One region of the Nonomuraea sp. NPDC005692 genome, then DNA from elsewhere that is predicted to be linked to it. Evidence: riboswitches for the same ligand, from Rfam matches in the RefSeq annotation. Region 1 holds a riboswitch; each other region holds the start of a gene.
What was found. A riboswitch is a leader RNA that binds a small molecule or an ion and turns the genes downstream of it on or off. The one in region 1 is predicted to bind cyclic di-AMP.
Positions count from the first base shown of each region.

Region 1 (2,172 bases):
GGCCACATGTTCGCCGCGCTCGCGTCGGGGCCCTTCGTCCCGCAGCGGATCGTCAGGGCGGACGTGGTCCGCTGCGGGAGCAACAGGGCGAACCTGCTGACGTTGACCAGGCTGATCGAGCAGGGCGCGGTCACCCCGGTCATCGACAGGACCTTCCCGTTCGGCGAGCTCCCGGCGGCCGTCCGCTACCAGGAGGAGGGGCACGCCCCGGGGAAGGTCGTCGTCACAGGGTCGCGGTGAGCATGGCGGGGGCGGGGGCCTTCTGGAGCTGCTTGTAGTCGGCCCAGCGCTTGACGCCCTTGGGGTCGGGGCGTACCGCGCCGACGAAGGCCTGCCTGCGCCACTGCGACAGGCGTTCCTCCTTCACCACGTCGCCGGTGTGGGGGGAGTGGACCATATAGCCGGGCTTGGAGATCATGCCGACGTGGCCCAGGCCGCTGAAGAACACCAGGTCGCCTGGTTCGAGGTCCTTCCAGGCGATCTTCCTGGAGAAGGCGCCGTACTGCTCCGCGGCGGTTCTGGGGAGCTCGATGCCGGCGTCTTCGTAGGCCCGGAGCATGAGGCCCGAGCAGTCGTAGCCCCGTTCGCTGGCGCCACCCCACACGTACGGGGTGCCGCGCTTGTCCATGGCGTATTCGAGGGCGACCTTCCAGGCCGGTTTCGGCACGTGCCGTTCCTGGACCTGTTTCACCTGGGGGCCGGTGAGGGTGACGGAGGGGGCGGGGGCGGCCGGAGCGGCGGGAGCCGCGGGGGCGGCAGGCGCGAGACCTGCGGCGCCCGCTGCCACCGCCAAAAAGATGGCGATGCTAGACAGGGGACTGTCCTTCCACGTGGCCGACCGGGTTAGCTGACGGGCTCGGGCCTGGAAGTAGCCCTACGGCGGTGCTCCTCGGGGGGAGGCGCGGCCGATTCGCCCCGGGGGGAAAGGTGGGTCCCCGGCTCCACGCAGCGGCTGCGTGGATTAGGCTCGTCGGACTCTAACGAAACGGTCAAAAGGTCGCAATCCCCCCAAAACGGATTGTCCGGTTGTTGAGATGATGTGTTCGTCAGCCGAGACGAGCCGGTAAGGTACCGCCCATGGAGTCGCGTAACATCCGCCTGGCCGTCATCCCCGGGGATGGCATCGGCGCCGAGGTCGTAGCCGAAGGGCTCAAGGTCCTGGAGGCCGTGGGCACGAAGATCGAGCCCACCCACTACGACCTGGGCGCAGCCCGCTACCACCGCACGGGCGAGACACTGCCCGACGCGGTGCTCGAAGAGCTGCGCGGCTATGACGCGATCCTGCTCGGCGCCGTGGGCGACCCCAGCGTGCCGCCCGGCATCCTGGAGCGCGACCTGCTGCTCAAGCTCCGGTTCGAGTTCGACCACTACGTCAACCTGCGGCCGGTCAAGCTGTTCCCCGGCGTCGAGACCGCGCTGGCCGGCGCCTCGGCCGAGCACATCGACATGGTCGTCGTCCGCGAGGGCACCGAGGGCCTCTACGCGGGCACCGGCGGCGTCATGCGCCGCGGCACGCCGCACGAGATCGCCACCCAGGAGTCGCTGAACACCGCCCACGGCGTCGAGCGCGTCGTGCGTTACGCCTTCCAGAAGGCTCAGTCGCGGCCCCGCAAGAAGCTCACGCTCGTCCACAAGACGAACGTGCTCACCTACGCCGGCGACCTCTGGCAGCGCACGGTCAACCGCGTGGCCGCCGAGTTCCCCGACGTCACCACCGACTACAGCCACATCGACGCGGCCTCGATGTTCTTCGTCACCCAGCCCGAGCGCTTCGACGTGATCGTCACCGACAACCTGTTCGGCGACATCATCACCGACCTCGGCGCCGCGATCACCGGCGGCATCGGCCTGGCGGCCAGCGGCAACATCAACCCCGAGCGCACCTCGCCGAGCATGTTCGAGCCGGTGCACGGCAGCGCGCCCGACATCGCCGGTCAGGGCAAGGCCGACCCGACCGCCACCATCCTGTCCGTCGGCATGCTCCTCGACCACCTCGGCCTGCACGCCGAGGCCGCCAAGGTCGAGCAGGCCGTGGCCGCCGACATCGCCGAGCGGGTGACCGGCCGCGCCGGCCGCACGACCAGCGAGATCGGCGACGACATCGCCGCGCGAGTAGCCGGCTAGGACCGCCTAGCCCCGCACGCGCCTGGCGGTCCGGACGAGGACTGCCAG
Region 1 covers NZ_JBEXYU010000010.1:146,639-148,810, reverse strand. The annotation lists gene ABZ459_RS22470 (NAD(P)-dependent alcohol dehydrogenase) at 1-240, shown strand, start outside; gene ABZ459_RS22465 (C40 family peptidase) at 224-787, opposite strand; cyclic di-AMP (ydaO/yuaA leader) riboswitch at 818-978, opposite strand; gene ABZ459_RS22460 (3-isopropylmalate dehydrogenase) at 1,078-2,124, shown strand.

Region 2 (2,172 bases), on a different contig from region 1:
ATGATGGCGGCGAGCTGGCGGGCCGTGCCGGCCGGGTCGTGGCAGCGGTCGAAGGCCAGCCCGGCCAGTCTGGTGACGCGTTCGCGGTCCAGCTCCCAGCCGGGGGACCCGAGCACGGCCCAGGTCGTCAGCGCGCCGGCGACGACCGTCTCGCGGTCGGTCGCGGGCTTGGCGAAGAGCACCGCGGCGGCCGCCTCGGTCGGCGGGGCCGCCTGCGGACCGGGCGTGGACATGATCGAGGTCAGGCTCAGCACGCGGGCGGGGTGCCGGATGGCCAGCGCCTGGGCGATCATCCCGCCCATCGAGGCGCCGACGACGTGCGCGGCGGGCAGGCCCAGGACGTCCATGAGCCCGGCGCTGTCGTCGGCCAGGTCGTCCAGCACGTACGGCGAGGGCGCACCCCATGCGGGGACGCCCTCGTCGTGGAGATGGGTGGACAGGCCCGCGTCGCGGTTGTCGAACCTGACGACGTGGTGGCCCTGCTCGGCCAGGAGTTCACAGAACTCGTCGTCCCAGTGGATGAGCTGGGCGCCGAGTCCCATGATGAGCAGCAGGGGCCGGCCCGCGGGTGAGCCGAAGCTCTCGTAGGCGATCTCGATGCCGTTGGCGGCTGCGCGCTGGATCACAGCGACCAGAATGTCATTCTGGTCGCGAGGCGTAAAGAGCGGTTTGTTCGGAGATCAGTCGTTGAGCAGCTTGCGCAGGCGCTCGCCGCCGAGCACCACGCCGCCGCCGGCCAGCACCAGCACGCCGGCCATGACGGTGCCGCCCATCGCGACGGTCTTGCCGACCTGGCCGCCGGCGGAACCGGCCGCGTCGTCGGCGGGCTTTTCGGCCAGCACCTTGGGGGGCTCGGCCGGGTTGGCGTCGTACCTGCCCCACGCGCCGCTGGAGAAGGCCACGGGGTAGTTCTTCTTGCCCTTGCCCTCGCCCCACTTGGTGATGACGTAGTCGATCTTGATGTGGCCGCGGCCGCCGTTGCCGTCCACGCCGAGCGTGTCGGGGTTGAACGTGCCGCCGGTCAGCTCGGCGAAGGTCTTGGCGTCGAGGTCGAGCATGACGCCACGGTTGGAGGGCTCGCCGGGGCCGCGGTCGCCCACGAAGAACGGCATCTTCTTGCCGTTGAAGGTCACGTAACCCTCGGTCATGAGGGGCCAGCTCGGGCTGGCGGCCAGGCCCTTCTGCATGGGCTTGCCGCTGGCCGGGAGACCGGTGTCGCCGGCGCGGCCGGAGGAGTCGTCCCAGAAGTAGGAGGCCTTGGTGGAACCCTTGAGCAGGATCTTCTGGTCGTCGCCGGTGTCGGCGTGGGCGCCGGTGGCGGAGATCGTCAGCGCGCCCAGGGCGGACACGGACAGCAGAGCGAGAGAGCGCAGGCCAAATCGAGACATGAAGCAGTGAAGTCCTTCGCGAGGGGACAGGGGGAACGCGCGTGACTACGGTGCGTAACCGGGCAGAGCGCCGAAAAGGTGGTTACGCGGCGCGTGGGGGAAGTCAGGGAAGAGACCGCTCAGCAGGCGGTCGTCACTACACTGTCCGGGGGTACGACGAGGTGGTACATGCGTGAAGTCCTCTCCATCTCGCCTACCGGGTTAGCTGACGGGTTCGGGCGTGGAGATGCCCTACCGGCACATGGCCGGATTCACCCCAATGAGATGGGTCCCCGGTTCCCGACATGTCGGGATTCGGCGCCAGCTGTCGTCCCTCTCCTGGTAGGGACTACGCCACCAGCTGGTAATTGGTTAAGACGGTACCCAGAGATTCGGACAAATACAAACGAATCGTCATGAACCGGGTAAAGATCTACCTATCGAGGTAAAGAGAAAGGGGGCACGGCATGCCGTACCCCCTGCGAAATCGGGCCTTTCAGCCGCCGCTCTTGCGCCTGAAGGATCTTTTACTCGCTGCCGGACCGTGCGCCCCGTGGATCTTCGACGGGTCCACGCCCCTGCCACCCGCGGCCGAGTCGGCCTGCTGCCCGCGCTTGCGTTCCAACGCCTCGCGGAACTTGCGCTTCATCTCGTCCTCGGGAGTCTCGCTGACTTCCGGCTCCGGTGTTTCCGCCATGAGGACCTCCTGGTTCTGGGGACATCCACAGCTTCGCACGACGTCGCTTACGACGCGAAACCGGCCTCCACTCTGCTTTCCGCGGCGGGCGCCCGCTCCAGCCGCCTG
Region 2 covers NZ_JBEXYU010000019.1:148,218-150,389, forward strand. The annotation lists gene ABZ459_RS32440 (alpha/beta hydrolase) at 1-626, opposite strand, end outside; partial or broken gene ABZ459_RS32445 (hypothetical protein) at 912-1,280, opposite strand; cyclic di-AMP (ydaO/yuaA leader) riboswitch at 1,564-1,698, opposite strand; gene ABZ459_RS32450 (DUF5302 domain-containing protein) at 1,864-2,064, opposite strand; gene ABZ459_RS32455 (MDR family MFS transporter) at 2,112-2,172, opposite strand, start outside.
Region 2: it holds a riboswitch for cyclic di-AMP, as region 1 does, so the genes downstream of both, ABZ459_RS32445 (hypothetical protein) here and ABZ459_RS22465 (C40 family peptidase) in region 1, are expected to answer to the same signal.

Region 3 (2,172 bases), on a different contig from region 1:
GACGTGGTGCAGGTCGCTGTAGAAGAACACCAGGTCGCCGGGGCGCAGCTGGTCGCGGCTGATGTGCGTGCCGGCCGTCCACTGGTCGCCGGTGTAGTGGGGGAGCGAGATGCCCACGCGCTGGTAGGCGGCCATCACCAGGCCGGAGCAGTCGTAGGAGCGCGGCCCCTCCGCGCCCCACACGTACGGCTTGAGCTGCTGGGTGAGCGCCCATTTGGCGGCCTGGGCGGCCTTGCCGTCGCCGATGACCGGCAGGTTGACGCGTACGGCGCGGGTGCCGGGACGGCCCGCCTCGCCGACGGCCCGCCGGTAGAGGTTGCTCTCGACCTTGGTGACCAGCTTGGTGATCTTCGAGCGCTTGCCCTCGAGATCGGTGACGATCTTCTGGACCTCGGCGATGCGGGTCTTGGCGCCGGCCCTGGCCCGCTCGGCGGCCTCCATGGCCTTGGCGAGCTGGTTGACCTCCTCGCCCTGCTGCTGTTCGAGCGCGTACGTGGTCGCGGCCCGGTCGAGGAAGGTCTCGGGGTCGCCGGACTGGGCGAAGGCCAGGGCCTTGTCCAGGCCGCCGGTGATGTAGGCGTTCTGGGCGAGCAGCGAGGCCCTGGCGCGCCTGGCGGCCAGGTCGGACTCGCTGGTGGCCAGGATCTTCTGGGCGGAGTCGTTGGCCTTCTGTGCGGCCTTCAGCCGTTCGCGCTGCTCGTTGTACTGCTCGGCCAGCGTCTCGATCTCTTCGTGCAGCTTCTCCACCTGGTCGGCGAGTTCGGAGAGCGACGGCTTCGGGTCGGCGGCGGCGGAACCGACGGGGACGGCGAACAGCATCGCGGCGATGGTGACGCCGATGACGCCGAGGCGGCGTGTGCGCCTGGCCTGCTCCTGGGGGCGGGCGTGCCTGCCCCCAGACTTCCCCGAGCGGTCGAGCGTCCGCTTCACCAACCGAGCTCCTCTCATCGACGCCGGCCGGGTTAGCTGACGGGTTCGGGCCGGAGCAGCCCTACCGAGATGGTCGGATTCACCCCAAGTGGTGGCGCGAGGTGCTCGCCACCGTTGGTTCCCCGGCTTCCCTTGCGGGAATTGGGCGTGTCTTTCCGCGCGCATTACGCGGAGAACATCGTCGCTGGACACTAATGCACTCCGGGTTCACGCTCAACCGGAACTGCCGAGTCTGTAGAGGTTTCACAACTGAAGGGTCACAAGGTGATCTCGTGGGTAGCCGTACGGAAGCAGGCTTCTGCACCTTTTGTCCAGCATTCAGGGTGCTGAGGTCTGGAGGAAAGCTCCAAGTCGGCTCGTGTTCGCCTGACCACGGGATGTGATGAGATGCCCGAGACGTGGGATTTAGGGCCGAGCCGTAATGAGATCTGTACCCTGGAGAGCCATGGAGCAGGTGGCCGAAGTGGCAGTCCCCGAGACCGCGGTCGTGGTCAGGCGTGCGCGCACGCCCGACGTGCGTGCGATCAGGCGTCTCGTGGACACCTACGCGGGCGCGGGGCCGCGGCTCCTGGAGAAGGCCACGGTCACGCTGTACGAGGACGTCCAGGAGTTCTGGGTGGCCGAGCGGAGCGGGGAGGTCGTCGGCTGCGGCGCGCTCCACGTGCTCTGGGAGGACCTCGCCGAGGTCCGTACGGTGGCCGTCGATCCCGCGTGCCGGGGGTTGGGGGTCGGGCGGCGGATCGTCTCGGCACTCGTCCGGCAGGCGAAGGATCTGGGGCTGCGGCGTGTATTCTGTCTGACTTTTGAGGTCGACTTCTTCGCGAGGCACGGTTTCCGCCCCATCCAGGGCACACCGGTCTCACCCGAGGTCTACGCCGAGTTGCTGGCCTCGTACGACGAGGGTGTGGCGGAGTTCCTTGATCTGGAACACGTCAAACCGAACACCCTTGGCAACACCCGCATGCTGCTGCATCTGACATCGGGTGACGCGGACCTTGACCACTTGGAAAGGTGATTGTTGATACCTATGTCGATACGTTGGGCAGCACAGGCATGTGTCCTGACACGTGCCACATGCGCACTCGAAGCGAGGTGACACGGTGAGCACCGGACAGCCGCCGTACCCACAGGACGATTCCGGCGAGAACCCCGAGTACGGGCAGCACCACGGCCGTCGGCCCGGTGAGCCCGACCCGGACGTGACTGTGGTCGGCTACCGGGCGGACGATGCCTTCGGCCAGC
Region 3 covers NZ_JBEXYU010000013.1:167,955-170,126, reverse strand. The annotation lists gene ABZ459_RS26525 (NlpC/P60 family protein) at 1-930, opposite strand, end outside; cyclic di-AMP (ydaO/yuaA leader) riboswitch at 937-1,088, opposite strand; gene ABZ459_RS26520 (amino-acid N-acetyltransferase) at 1,376-1,945, shown strand; gene ABZ459_RS26515 (RDD family protein) at 2,031-2,172, shown strand, end outside.
Region 3: it holds a riboswitch for cyclic di-AMP, as region 1 does, so the genes downstream of both, ABZ459_RS26525 (NlpC/P60 family protein) here and ABZ459_RS22465 (C40 family peptidase) in region 1, are expected to answer to the same signal.

Region 4 (2,172 bases), on a different contig from region 1:
GTGCGATAGCGTAGAGAACGATCGTTCTCCGCGGCAAGCACCTGGAGGGGTGTCATGGATCACGAACAGCGGTTGCTGGACGCCGCGGGCGACCTCTTCTACCGCCGCGGGGTGCAGGCGGTCGGCATGGACGAGATCCGGGCCGCCTCCGGCGTCTCGCTGAAACGCCTCTACCAGTGCTTCCCGTCGAAGGAGGCGCTGGTCGTGGCCTACCTGCGGCGGCGCGACGAACGCTGGATGACCTCGCTCACCGCGTACGTGGCCGACGCCGGCGACCGCATCCCGGCGGTCTTCGCGTGGCTGGAACGCTGGTTCACCGAGGACGACTTCCGCGGCTGCGGGTTCGCCAACGCCTTCGCCGAGCTGGGCGCCGGTTCGGCGGACGTCCGTACCGCGGTGCGCGAGCACAAGGAGCGCCTGCGCGCCTACCTGCGCTCGCTCGCCGAGGAGGCCGGAGCGGGCGATCCCGGCCTGCTCGCCGAGCAGTTGCTCACCCTGATCGACGGCGCCACGGTGACCGCGATGATCTCGCAGCAGCCGGGCGCGGCCCGCTCGGCCGGGCAGGCCGCGACGACCCTGGTCCACCGGCACCGGCGGCCCTGAACGCGAAAAGAGCGCACCCCCCGCAGGGAGTGCGCTCTTTCGCGTCGCAGGATCAGGCGGCGTACGACGGGTAGCCGTAGCCGACGACCTGGGAGGTCGGGCGGACACGCTGCTCGACCTTGCCGTTGCCGGTGTTGCCCTCGATCGTGGAGATCGTGCCGTCGCCGTTGTCCTTGACGACGAAGCCGACGTGCTGGATGTCGTTCAGGCTCTTGCTGCCGCTCCAGGAGAAGAAGACGACGGCGCCCGGCTTGGCCTCGGTGCCCCAGCGGTCGTTGGCGGCGAACCACTTGGCGTGGCTCACGGTGTAGGCGTCCCAGCCGACCTGCGGGCGGGCGCCGGTCTGCTCGCCGACCCAGGAGACGAACATCGAGCACCAGGGGGCGTTCAGGTACATGGCGCGGTTGCCGCCGTCACGCGCGGCGGTCTCGGCGGCGCGCTGCGAGTCGGCGTACCACTTCTGGAACTTGGTGCCGCCGCCGTTGGCGTCCTCGGAGGTGCCGACCTGGGCGCGGGCCGTCGCCAGCACCTGGGCGGCGGTGACGTTGACCTTGCCCTTGGCGCTCTCGTCGGCGGCGCGGTTCTGCGCGACGTGCGGCTGGGCGGCCACGCCGGCGACCTTGGCGGTCTGGGTGGCGGTGTGGGCGGTGGTGGTGTCGGCGTTCACTGCCGCGTGCGTGCCGAGCACGCCGGCGACGGCGGTCGCGCCGAGGGCGATCTTGGCGAGGTCGAGCTTGTAGGCACGGTGAAGACGGTGCTTGGCCATGAGGGTGTTACTCCTTGCGCTTCCGTGCCGCTTGCCGGGTTAGCTGACGGGTTCGGGCGGGAAGCTGCCCTACGGCACCACGGCGCCGATTCACCCCATTGGACACATGGGTCCCCGGTTCCGCGCACAGGCGGATTCAGCGGTCTCTTGGTCAGGCGAAAGGGCTGACGCATCGTCTTCCCGGGCCCGGGAAAGGGCCTGAAGGTATATGTGCGACGCCCGGATGCGGAGATGTCCGCATCGACTCTGTACAACACGGGTCGAGCTTGGGTAATTCCCAGGCAATGCCATCCCTACCTGGGACGACTCCCCGTTTGGCTGTGTACAACCAAGCTACCCGGCGAGTAATTCCCAGGCAAATGGCGGCATTGAATTCGACGGTGCGTGGGAGAAACGCTACGCACCGAATCGGTTCACGCCACGTGCGCCTTTATCGCCACGCTCGTGAGGGCCAGCAACAATTCCAGATCGGGCTCCGCGTCGACCTGCACGGCGACCCAGGCGCGGTCGCGGCAGGCATGGACCTGGTCGCACTCCCGCAGGTACGGCTCCAGGCGGCCGATGGCGGGGGCGGTGAGCCGTACGTGGATCTCGTCCCGGCCGGCCAGGCGCAGGATCTCGGTTCCGTGTACGGCGAAGGCGACCTGCTGACCGGTGCCGCTGACGTTCAGCGACGGCCAGGACCGTAACTCCGCGACCGCGCGGACCACGTAGGGCCCGCGTCGCGTGGGCGTCCGCCGCCAGGCGGAGATTCCTGCCACGCTCCAATGCTGAGCCACGGCTCACCCCGCCGTCAGCCCCCG
Region 4 covers NZ_JBEXYU010000022.1:163,392-165,563, reverse strand. The annotation lists gene ABZ459_RS35050 (TetR/AcrR family transcriptional regulator) at 55-603, shown strand; gene ABZ459_RS35045 (CHAP domain-containing protein) at 656-1,369, opposite strand; cyclic di-AMP (ydaO/yuaA leader) riboswitch at 1,383-1,521, opposite strand; gene ABZ459_RS35040 (luciferase family protein) at 1,783-2,130, opposite strand.
Region 4: it holds a riboswitch for cyclic di-AMP, as region 1 does, so the genes downstream of both, ABZ459_RS35045 (CHAP domain-containing protein) here and ABZ459_RS22465 (C40 family peptidase) in region 1, are expected to answer to the same signal.